DNA from 2 places in the Micromonospora sp. NPDC047793 genome. Region 2 is predicted to be linked to the other one. Evidence: riboswitches for the same ligand, from Rfam matches in the RefSeq annotation. Region 2 holds a riboswitch; the other holds the start of a gene.

Region 1 (4,510 bases), on a different contig from region 2:
CCGGATCGGGGGGCGATCAACCCGGCGACGACCCGCAACAGGGTGGTCTTGCCGGACCCGTTGGGGCCGAGCAGTCCGACCAGGGTGCCGCGCGGCGCTGCGCACGTCACGCCGTCGAGGAGTCGCGCGGCCGGCACCGACCACGAGACGTCGCGGATCTCCAGCATCAGGTGTTCCGGTCCCCTCGGCGCAGCAGTAGCACGAACGCGGGCACCCCGAGCAGGGCGGTCAGCACGCCCACCGGCAGCTCGCGGGGGTCGAACAGGGTCCTGGCCGCGGTGTCCACCCAGATCAGGAAGATCGCTCCGGCGAGGACCACGACCGGCAGCAGCCGCCGGTGGTCGGGGCCGGTGAACCGCCGCACGGCGTGCGGCAGGATCAGGCCGACGAACCCGATCGCGCCGCTTATCGAGACCAGCACGGCGGTCAGCAGCGCCGTGGTGACCAGCAGCAGCCACCGGACACGCCGGACGTCCACGCCGAGGGCGGCGGCGGCCTCCTCGCCGAACGCGAACGCGTTGAGCGCGCGGGCGAACCGGAGGATCACGGCGAACCCCACCGCGAGCAGCGGCGTCGCCCACGCCAGTGCGGTCCAGTCGACGCGGGCGAGCGAGCCGGACAGCCAGAAGGTGATGCTCTGGGTGGCATGCGGATGGGCCACCCAGATGATCACGAACGTCGTCAGCGCGGCGCAGAGCTGCGCGACGGCGACGCCGGCCAGCACCACCCGGGTCGGTCGCAGGACCGCGCGCCGGCCGGCGGCGGCGACCACGACGGCGAACGCGGCGAGCGCCCCCACGAACGCGCCCCCGGTGAGCGCCACGGCACCCGCGCCGAGTCCCAGGACCAGGACGGCCACGGCACCCAGCGACGCCCCCGAGGAGACACCCAGGAGGTACGGGTCGGCGAGCGGATTGCGGGTGACGGTCTGCATGACCGCCCCGCAGGCGGCGAGGCCGGCCCCGACCACGGCGGCGCCCAGCACCCTCGGCAGCCGCAGTTCCCACACGATGTGGTCCCGCAGCAGCGGCACGTCGGCGCTCGTCAGGCCGAGATGATCGGTGATCACCAGCCACACGGTGCCCAGCGACAGGTCTGCGGGCCCCACCGTCACGGCCGCGCCCACCGACAACACCAGGCCACCCGCGAGTACGACCACCACGGCCACCATGCGCACCGCTCGGACCGGCTTCGCCGGAGTAGTCTGCGCCGGCCGGGTGGTGACGGTGGTCAGCTGCTCACCCCGCCGACGCCCCGGGCCAGCGCCTCCACGGCGAGCACGTTCCGCACCCCGGCCGCGGTGGAGGAGAAGGCCAGGGTGACGTACCGCTTGCCCTTGACGGCCGGCAGGTCCCTGAGCGCCGCGTGCTTCTCGAGGAACGCCTGCTTGTCGGCGGCGGTGTCCCAGCTCGCGTCGACGAGCACGATGACGTCGGGGTTGCGCTCGACGACGGCCTCCCAGTTGGTGTCGGCCCAACTGCCGGTCAGGTCGTCGAAGACGTTGGTGACCCCGGCCGCAGACATGATCATCGCCGGGCCGCCACAGCAGGCGCCGGCACTGGGCGCGTCGTTGCCGCCGTCCCACCAGAGCACCCGCGTGCCCTTCGCGCCCGCCGACACGTTCGCGATGCGCTGCTTCTGGTCGGCGATCAGCGTCTCGGCCCGCTCCGCGACGCCGAAGATCGTGGCGATCTCCCGGATCTCGGTGAACACGTCGTCGATCGCCAGCTTCGCCGGTCGCGTCTCCTTCGGACATCCGGCGGCGGAGACGTACGTTCCCACGCCGAGTTTCTGCCAGTCGGCGCGGTCACCGGCCCCCTCGTCGCCGAACGCGCTCGAGAAGGAGGCGTAGACGAAGTCGGGCTCCAGTTCGAGCAACTTCTCCTTCGACGGGTACTCCTTGGCCAACACCGGCACCTTCGCGTACGCGGCGGCGTACTCCGGTAGCACCTCGTCGTCGAGGTAGGCGGTTCCGGCCATCCGGTCCTCCAGGCCGAGCGCCAGCATGATCTCGGTGGCAGGCTGGTTCATCGTCACCACCCGCGCGGGAGGGCTCGGGACCGTGACCGCTATGCCGCAGTTGGTCACCGAGACCGGCCCGGCGGCGGGGGCCGTGGCAGTCGGCTCACTGTGGCCGGTCGCGGAGCATCCGCCGACCAGGGCGAGCATGACGGAGAGCGGCGCAGCAACGCGCCAGGACGCAGGGAACCGCATAGCGGGACCACCTTCCAGCACCTCGTGGACGGGTCGTACAGGTGCCGTGGCCGGTCTCCTGGCTGACGGGTGGTGCGCCGGTGGCCGGCCTTCCCAGGCATACGCCCAGTGACCTTGCGGTGGCCTCCAGCATCCCGATCACAGTGGCGAGGGCCGCACCGGTTTCACACCGGCTTCCCGAGCACCACGGCGAGGTCACCCTAACCAACGCAGGCAGCACCGTCAGTGGCCTAGATCATGGCGGGAGTCCACGTCGGCTCCGCCTGCCCCGGGACGGCCATTGCGGGATCGTTGAACGGGTGTTTAATCTGGTGTCGTGGCGTCGGACGACGTGATGTCGGCAGGGCGCGGTGGCGAGTTCGCCACCGCGAGCCGTATCCGTGACGCCGCCATCTCCCGCTTCGCTCGGGAGGGATTCGGTGCCGGGCTGCGCGCCATCGCCGCCGACGCCGGTGTCGCCGCCGGTCTGATCGTTCATCACTTCGGCTCGAAGGACGGCCTGCGTCGCGCCTGCGACGAACAGGTGCTCGCCGTGATGCGCGAGCAGAAGGCGAAGACACTGACCGACGGCACCGGCACGACCCTGTTGGCGCAACTGGCGGAGGTCGAGCAGTACGCGCCGATCGTGCGATACCTGCTGCGCAGCATGCAGGCCGGTGGTGAGCTGGTGGCCACACTCATCGAGCACATGATCGCCGACGCGGAGGAATACCTCTCCACGTCCGAGTCCGCCGGTGTGATCAAGCCCAGCCGGGACCCCGCCGCCCGTGCGCGGTATCTGGCCTACCAGGCCACCGGCAGCATGGTGCTCTGGTTCACCCTGCACGGAGCCGGTGCCGCCCCGGACCAGTTCGCGGCCCTGTTCCGCCGCTACATCGACGATCTCACGTTGCCGGCCCTGGAGTTGTTCACCGAAGGGCTGCTCGTCGACCGGTCGATGCTCGACGAGTACCTGATGTACGTCCCGGATCCGCCTGCCGCCCCCGGCGCGGACACCGCTGCACCGTAGTCACCACATTGCCCTCTGGGCGTGGCCCCTCCTTCCACCGCCGGTCCCACCGGTCGGCGGCATCCGTTCCGGCCCGGTGTGCCGGGCCTTCCTCGAACGAGGTCTCCCGCGATGACTGCTGCCATCGACATCCGACACGTCACCAAGTCCTTCGGCCGCGTCCGCGCGTTGGACGGGCTGGACCTGCACGTCGCCGCCGGCACCGTGCACGGCTTCCTCGGCCCCAACGGCGCCGGCAAGTCCACCACCATCCGGATCCTGCTGGGCCTGCTGCGCGCCGACGAAGGCCAGGCCCGGCTGCTCGGCGGTGACCCGTGGGCGGACGCGGTGTCCCTGCACCGTCGGCTCGCGTACGTCCCCGGCGACGTGGAACTGTGGCCGAACCTCACCGGCGGCGAGGCGATCGACCTGTTCGCCCGGCTGCGCGGCGGTGCCGACCCGGTCCGCCGCGACGAACTGTGCCAACGCTTCGACCTGGACCCGAGCAAGAAGGGCCGCACCTACTCCAAGGGCAACCGGCAGAAGGTGGCGCTCATCTCCGCGCTCGCCAGCGACGTGGAACTGCTGCTGCTCGACGAGCCCACCGCGGGGCTTGACCCACTCATGGAGGCGGTGTTCCAGGAGTGCATCCGCGAGGCCAAGGAGGCCGGCCGGTCGGTGCTGTTGTCCAGTCACATCCTCGCGCAGGTCGAGGTGCTCGCCGACCAGATCTCGATCATCCGGCAGGGACGCATCGTCGAGACCGGCTCGCTGACCGAGCTACGCCACCTGACCCGTACGTCGGTCGACGTGGTCACCGACCAGCCCGCCGACGCGGTGGCCGGGATGGCCGGTGTACACGGACTGCGGGCCGAGGACGGCCACCTCCGCTTCGAGGTCGACGGCGAACACCTCGCCGCCGTGGTGCGCCGGCTCGGCGACCTGGAGGTGCGAGGACTGACCGTCCGCCCGCCGACCTTGGAGCAGTTGCTGCTGCGTCACTACGGCGACCAGCCCGCGCACGCCTCGGCCACGGAGGTGGCGTGATGACCACGACGACGCCGCGCGGCCCGGTACGCACCGGTTCCTCCGCGACCGGGACCGGCACCCTGCTCAGGTTCATGCTGCGCCGGGACCGGTTGCGGTTCCCGGCGTGGACGTTGGGCCTGCCACTGCTGATGGCGTACTTCACCACCGCGCTGGAGGCCGTCGCCCAGACCCCGCAGGACCTGGCGGGTCTGACCGCCTTCACCTCCAGCCCCGCCGGAGCGCTGTTCGGCGGACCCGGCTTCGGCTTCGACGACCTGA
Region 2 (4,510 bases):
GGTGAGCTGGAGTGCCGCCAACGCCTCGGCGGCCCGCTTCGCTTCGCTGTCCCGCCCCGCAGCGGCCAGGGCCTGCCCGGCGAGGCCGGTGCTGTTGGAGTTCGCGCCGCTGGTCGGCCCCGACCCGCCGAACGACCCGTCGGCGCGTTGCTGTGCCGCCAGCCACTGGGCACCGCGCTGGGCGGCGTCGTCCGCGCCGTCGGCCCCGCTGGCCAGCAGCGCCTGGACGGCCATCGCGGTGGAGTCGACGTCGAGCGTGGCGTTGCCCTGTGCGTCGCAACTCGGCGACGGTGCGCCGTCCGCGTCGGGATAGAGCCGGAAGCCGCCGGCCACGCACTGCTGCCGGACCAGGAAGTCGGCCGTCTCCTGCGGTGCGCCACCGCTGCGGGCCAGCCCGAGGAGGGCGAAGCTCTGGTCGAAGGTGTTGGACGGGTCCTGGCCGGACGCCTCGGTGGTGCGGCTGGTGATCCGGCCGTGCTGGTGGCCGGTGTCCGCGCCGGAGACTAGTGACAGGGTCTCCGCCCGCAGGTCCCAGCCGCCGAAGTCGGTCGGGTCACCACCGGCGGCGGAGGCGGCGTAGAGCAGCTTGGCGGTGGCCCCGCCGTCGGTGAAGCCCTCGATGCCCCAGTCGTCGTAGCTGTTGTAGGAGCGCACGTTCGCGGCGATCTGTGCGGTCGCCGCCTGCCGGGTCGACGCGTCGACGCCGGTGGCCGCGAGGGCGAGCACGCCGTCGATGGTGAGGCCCCAGTCGGCACCGCCGAACGGGCCGGGCAGGACTCCGTCGGCGTACTCGCCGGCGAGCCAGCGCGCGGCGTCGCCGGCGGCGGCGGTGTGGGTCGCGGTCGGTGCGGCCACCCCGCCCAGCGGTGTGGCGACGACGACGGCGAGCGCGGTGGCGGTCGCGGCGCCGAGTCCGGCGCCGACGCGCCGGAGCGAGCAGGAAAGCATGAGGGGTGCCTTTCGCAGAGCGGTCGGTGAAAGCTCCGGAAGGCACCGGCGGCATCCCGTACACGTGGTCGCGACGAGATGCCGAAAGTCGGCTACCCGGACCCCACCCTGTAGACCTCGACAGTGGAAGCCGCTCGTCCTGTTCGGGGCATTCCGGCTCGCGAGACAGAGCTCGCACACGGTTGCGGGTCAGCGCCGGCTTCGACCGGCTTCCCCCCGAACGGGACGCATTCAGTTGTGGCCCGGCAGGCCGGGTGTCGACACCGTACCGCCCGGTCGCCCTACGGCGCCAGACGGCGTCGACACCCGGCGGGCGCGCGGCCCGTCAGGCAACCCGCAGGTCAGGGGGCGGTAATGCTGGGTGCGGTGCCGGTGCCGAAGGACCATCCCTCGACCGTTCCCGGCGCCGGGTTGTAGCTGGTCGCCCCCAGCGTGCTGTAGGTCCAGGCGGCGCCGCTGCCGGAGGCGTGCCAGTAGGACCAGTACGCGCTGGCCGGCGGGGTGTTGACGCAGGGCTCGGTGGCGGAGGTCGGCTGGCCGTTGATCCGGCAGATGAACGCCAGACCCCATCGTTGCGTCCCGGTCACCGTGTAGCCGGCTCCCTGGAGCGCGGCCAGCCCGGTGGCCGGGTCGCCGAGCGCGCACGCCACCTGGACGCCACCGCCGAGCGGGCCGTAGTCGACCACGACGGTGACCCCGGTCGTGCCGGTGCAGGCGGCGGCGTGGGCGGCGCGCGGCGACGGTTCGACGGCGATCAGGCCGAGTGCGACGACGGCCGCGGCCAGCAGGCCGGCGAACCACCGGCGGGCGGGACTCTGGACATGGGACATGGGCACTCCTTCGCCTCAGGGAACGGGAATCGGTGGGTGATCAGAGGCAGGGCAGGGTGGGTGCGCCGGTGGCGGCGCCGACGGACGAGAGCCGTGCGTACCCGGTGCCGGTGACACCGAGGACGGCCTGGGCGGTGGCGCGGGTGGCGGTGCCCGGGTCGAAGGCCCCGCCGTCGAAGTCGACGGCGCCCCGGTCGGCCGTCGGCGCGGCGCAGCCGACCTGCAACCCGGTCAGGAAGATCCGGGCCCGCAGCCAGGCCAGCGGTCGGCCGCCGTCGCGCAGGGCCTGCGCCGCCAGTCCGGTGCTGTTGGCGTTGGCGATCCCGTCGGCGTTGACGAACCCGCCGTCGACCCGCTGCACCGACACCAGCCAGCGCAGTGCCGCGGCGGCGTCGGAGTGTCGTCCGGCGGCCCGCAGCGCCTGCGCCGTCAGGGCGGTGGCGTCCACGTCGGAGTCGCAGACCGGCTGCGCCGGCAGCACCGGGTAGCCGCCGTCCGGGCACCGGGTGCCGACCAGCCACGCGGCGGCCGACGGGGGCACGCCCGCCACGGTCCGGCGCAACGCGAGGATCGCGAAGGACTGGCTGAACGCGTTGCTGTAGTCACCCCACGCCGACCGGTCGGTGAAGCGGCCGTCGGGCGCCTGCAACCCGCGCAGCCGGGTGACGAGGTCCACCCCGCCGACGTCGGTCGGGTCGCCGCCGCGTACCGCGACGGCGAGGGCGAGCTTGGCGGTCGCGCCCGCGTACGCCTCGGTGGTGCCGTCGCCGACATAGCCGTCGCGGACGTCCGGCTGGGTGACCCAGGCCAGCGCCGACGCGCCGAAGTCGTCGGCGACACCGGCGGCGGCGAAGGCGAAGACCGCGTCGAGGGTCAACCCCTGGTCCGGGTACGCGACGCCGTCGAAGACGGTCTCGAATCGTTCCCCGTCGACCAGTTGCCGAGCCAGCCAACCGGCGGCTGCGTCCGAGCGGACGCCGCCCACCTGGACGGGGGCGGCGATCGCCGGACCGGTGAGAGTCAGGGTCAGGGTGAGGGCGGCGAGCACGCCGCAGAGCAGGGTGAGCGGGCGGTGCCGGCTCAGGCGGACGACCATCGGGCGCGCCTTTCCGGCCCGGCGGTCGTCAGAAACCCGGCCCGCCCGTCAGGACGTGGCTGGCCGGCCTCCGACCCGTGGGCCACGACGGGTGAGGTGCAGGAGCGCGGGTACGGCAGGTATTCGGGCTCGCCACCGGGGTTACCCCCGGCGGCCCACCGTTGCGGGCCAGCGCCGGACTTCGACCGGACTTCCCCCACACGTGACCGCGGCTGTGGAATTGTCGGGCCAGTCTGATCGGCCCTCGCCGTCGCTGTCAATGTGCGACCGGTCGCACGCCGTGCGTCACGCCGACTCCCGATGTCGGTGCTCGCCGCTATCGTCCGGCCATGACGAACAGTGATCTTGCCGTCCCCCCGACGCTGCCGACGGCCGAGGAGGAGGACCGCTTCTGGGCGCTGGTGGAGCAGGCGTGGGCCGGGTTGGGGCCGGAGCCGGCGGCCCTGCGTCGCGCCCTGATCGACCGCGATCCGGCGCACGACGACGGGTACGCCATGGACCCGTGGCTCGACCCCTTCCTCGACGAGCTGCGCCGGCTCTCCGCCGACCTGTCCCGCGCGGAGTTGGTCGCCCTCGACCGGGTGATCGAGCGCAAGCTGTACGACATCGACCGCGCCGACATCCACGAGATCACCGACGGTTCCGACGACGGCTTCCTGTACGCGCGCGGCCACATCGTGGCGTTGGGCCGGGAGTTCTACGAGGCCGTCCGGGCGAATCCGGCGACGGCGGTGCCCGACGCCGGCTGCGAGGGCTTCTGCTACCTCTTCTCCCACCTGCATCACGAGCGGTTCGGTGACTGGCCGGAGACCGGCTCGGGGATCAGCCGGGAGTCGTGCAGCAATCCGGCCGGCTGGGCCGACGCGTAGCTCCCGTGGGCACGACCAGGACACCCCCGGACCGGCGTCGCTTGTGATGTATGTTCGGTTCGATTCGCTCAATGCCACACACACGCTATCGGCGTATGCACATAAGTGAGCAGACGATCTCTCCCGCGACCGGCACCGTAGTGGTTCCCGAGTCGCGAGGGAGGTGATTTTCATGAAGAAGCTCACGGTTCGCCGGCTGGAGTCGGTGAAGACCAGCGCTGTCGCCGCTGCGTGTGTCGTCTCCTGACGGTGACACGCCACCTGAAGGCCGGCACCCGGACGGCAACTCCGGGTGCCGGCCTTCATCGATCCGCATGAGATGAGCGAAAAGGACGACTGACCATGGCCGGCTACCCACCAGACACACTTGTCCGAGTGCGCCCGTTCGACCACCGCACGGAGGGCGACACCGTCATCATCGGCGATGTCGAGCGGCAGGTATTCCTGTCGATCCCCGCCGAAGGGCTGGATCTGCTCCACTCGCTGGCCGCCGGCAACTCGGTGGGCGAGGCGGTCCGCCAGTACGAGCAGAAGTACTCCGAGACGCCCGACATCACCGACTTCCTGGACGCGCTGGGCGACGAGGGCTTCGTCGAGGTCGACGGCGAGGCCGCCGCACCCGGCCCCACCCCGGCCCCCGCCCCGGCCGCGACGTCCCGCCCCCGGCGCAGCTGGAGCCTGAACTGGCTCAGCCCGACGGTGGCCCGCCGCATGGTCAGCCTCCCCGTGCTGCTGCTCTGCGTCCTGGTCATCGCGGGCGGCGTGTA

What was found. A riboswitch is a leader RNA that binds a small molecule or an ion and turns the genes downstream of it on or off. The one in region 2 is predicted to bind cobalamin.
Region 1: it holds a riboswitch for cobalamin, as region 2 does, so the genes downstream of both, ABZ738_RS31855 (ABC transporter substrate-binding protein) here and ABZ738_RS16640 (peptidase) in region 2, are expected to answer to the same signal.

Annotation. Positions count from the first base shown of each region.
Region 1 is NZ_JBEYSG010000030.1:8,024-12,533, forward strand. Features, by position in the region: gene ABZ738_RS31845 (ABC transporter ATP-binding protein) at 1-167, opposite strand, end outside; gene ABZ738_RS31850 (iron chelate uptake ABC transporter family permease subunit) at 167-1,159, opposite strand; gene ABZ738_RS31855 (ABC transporter substrate-binding protein) at 1,231-2,214, opposite strand; cobalamin riboswitch at 2,245-2,418, opposite strand; partial or broken gene ABZ738_RS31860 (TetR family transcriptional regulator) at 2,549-2,716, shown strand; gene ABZ738_RS31865 (hypothetical protein) at 2,750-3,223, shown strand; gene ABZ738_RS31870 (ABC transporter ATP-binding protein) at 3,335-4,249, shown strand; gene ABZ738_RS31875 (ABC transporter permease) at 4,249-4,510, shown strand, end outside.
Region 2 is NZ_JBEYSG010000007.1:134,123-138,632, reverse strand. Features, by position in the region: gene ABZ738_RS16650 (prenyltransferase/squalene oxidase repeat-containing protein) at 1-948, opposite strand, end outside; cobalamin riboswitch at 1,095-1,164, opposite strand; gene ABZ738_RS16645 (hypothetical protein) at 1,290-1,778, opposite strand; gene ABZ738_RS16640 (peptidase) at 1,819-2,874, opposite strand; cobalamin riboswitch at 2,971-3,100, opposite strand; gene ABZ738_RS16635 (DUF4240 domain-containing protein) at 3,204-3,743, shown strand; gene ABZ738_RS16630 (hypothetical protein) at 4,119-4,510, shown strand, end outside.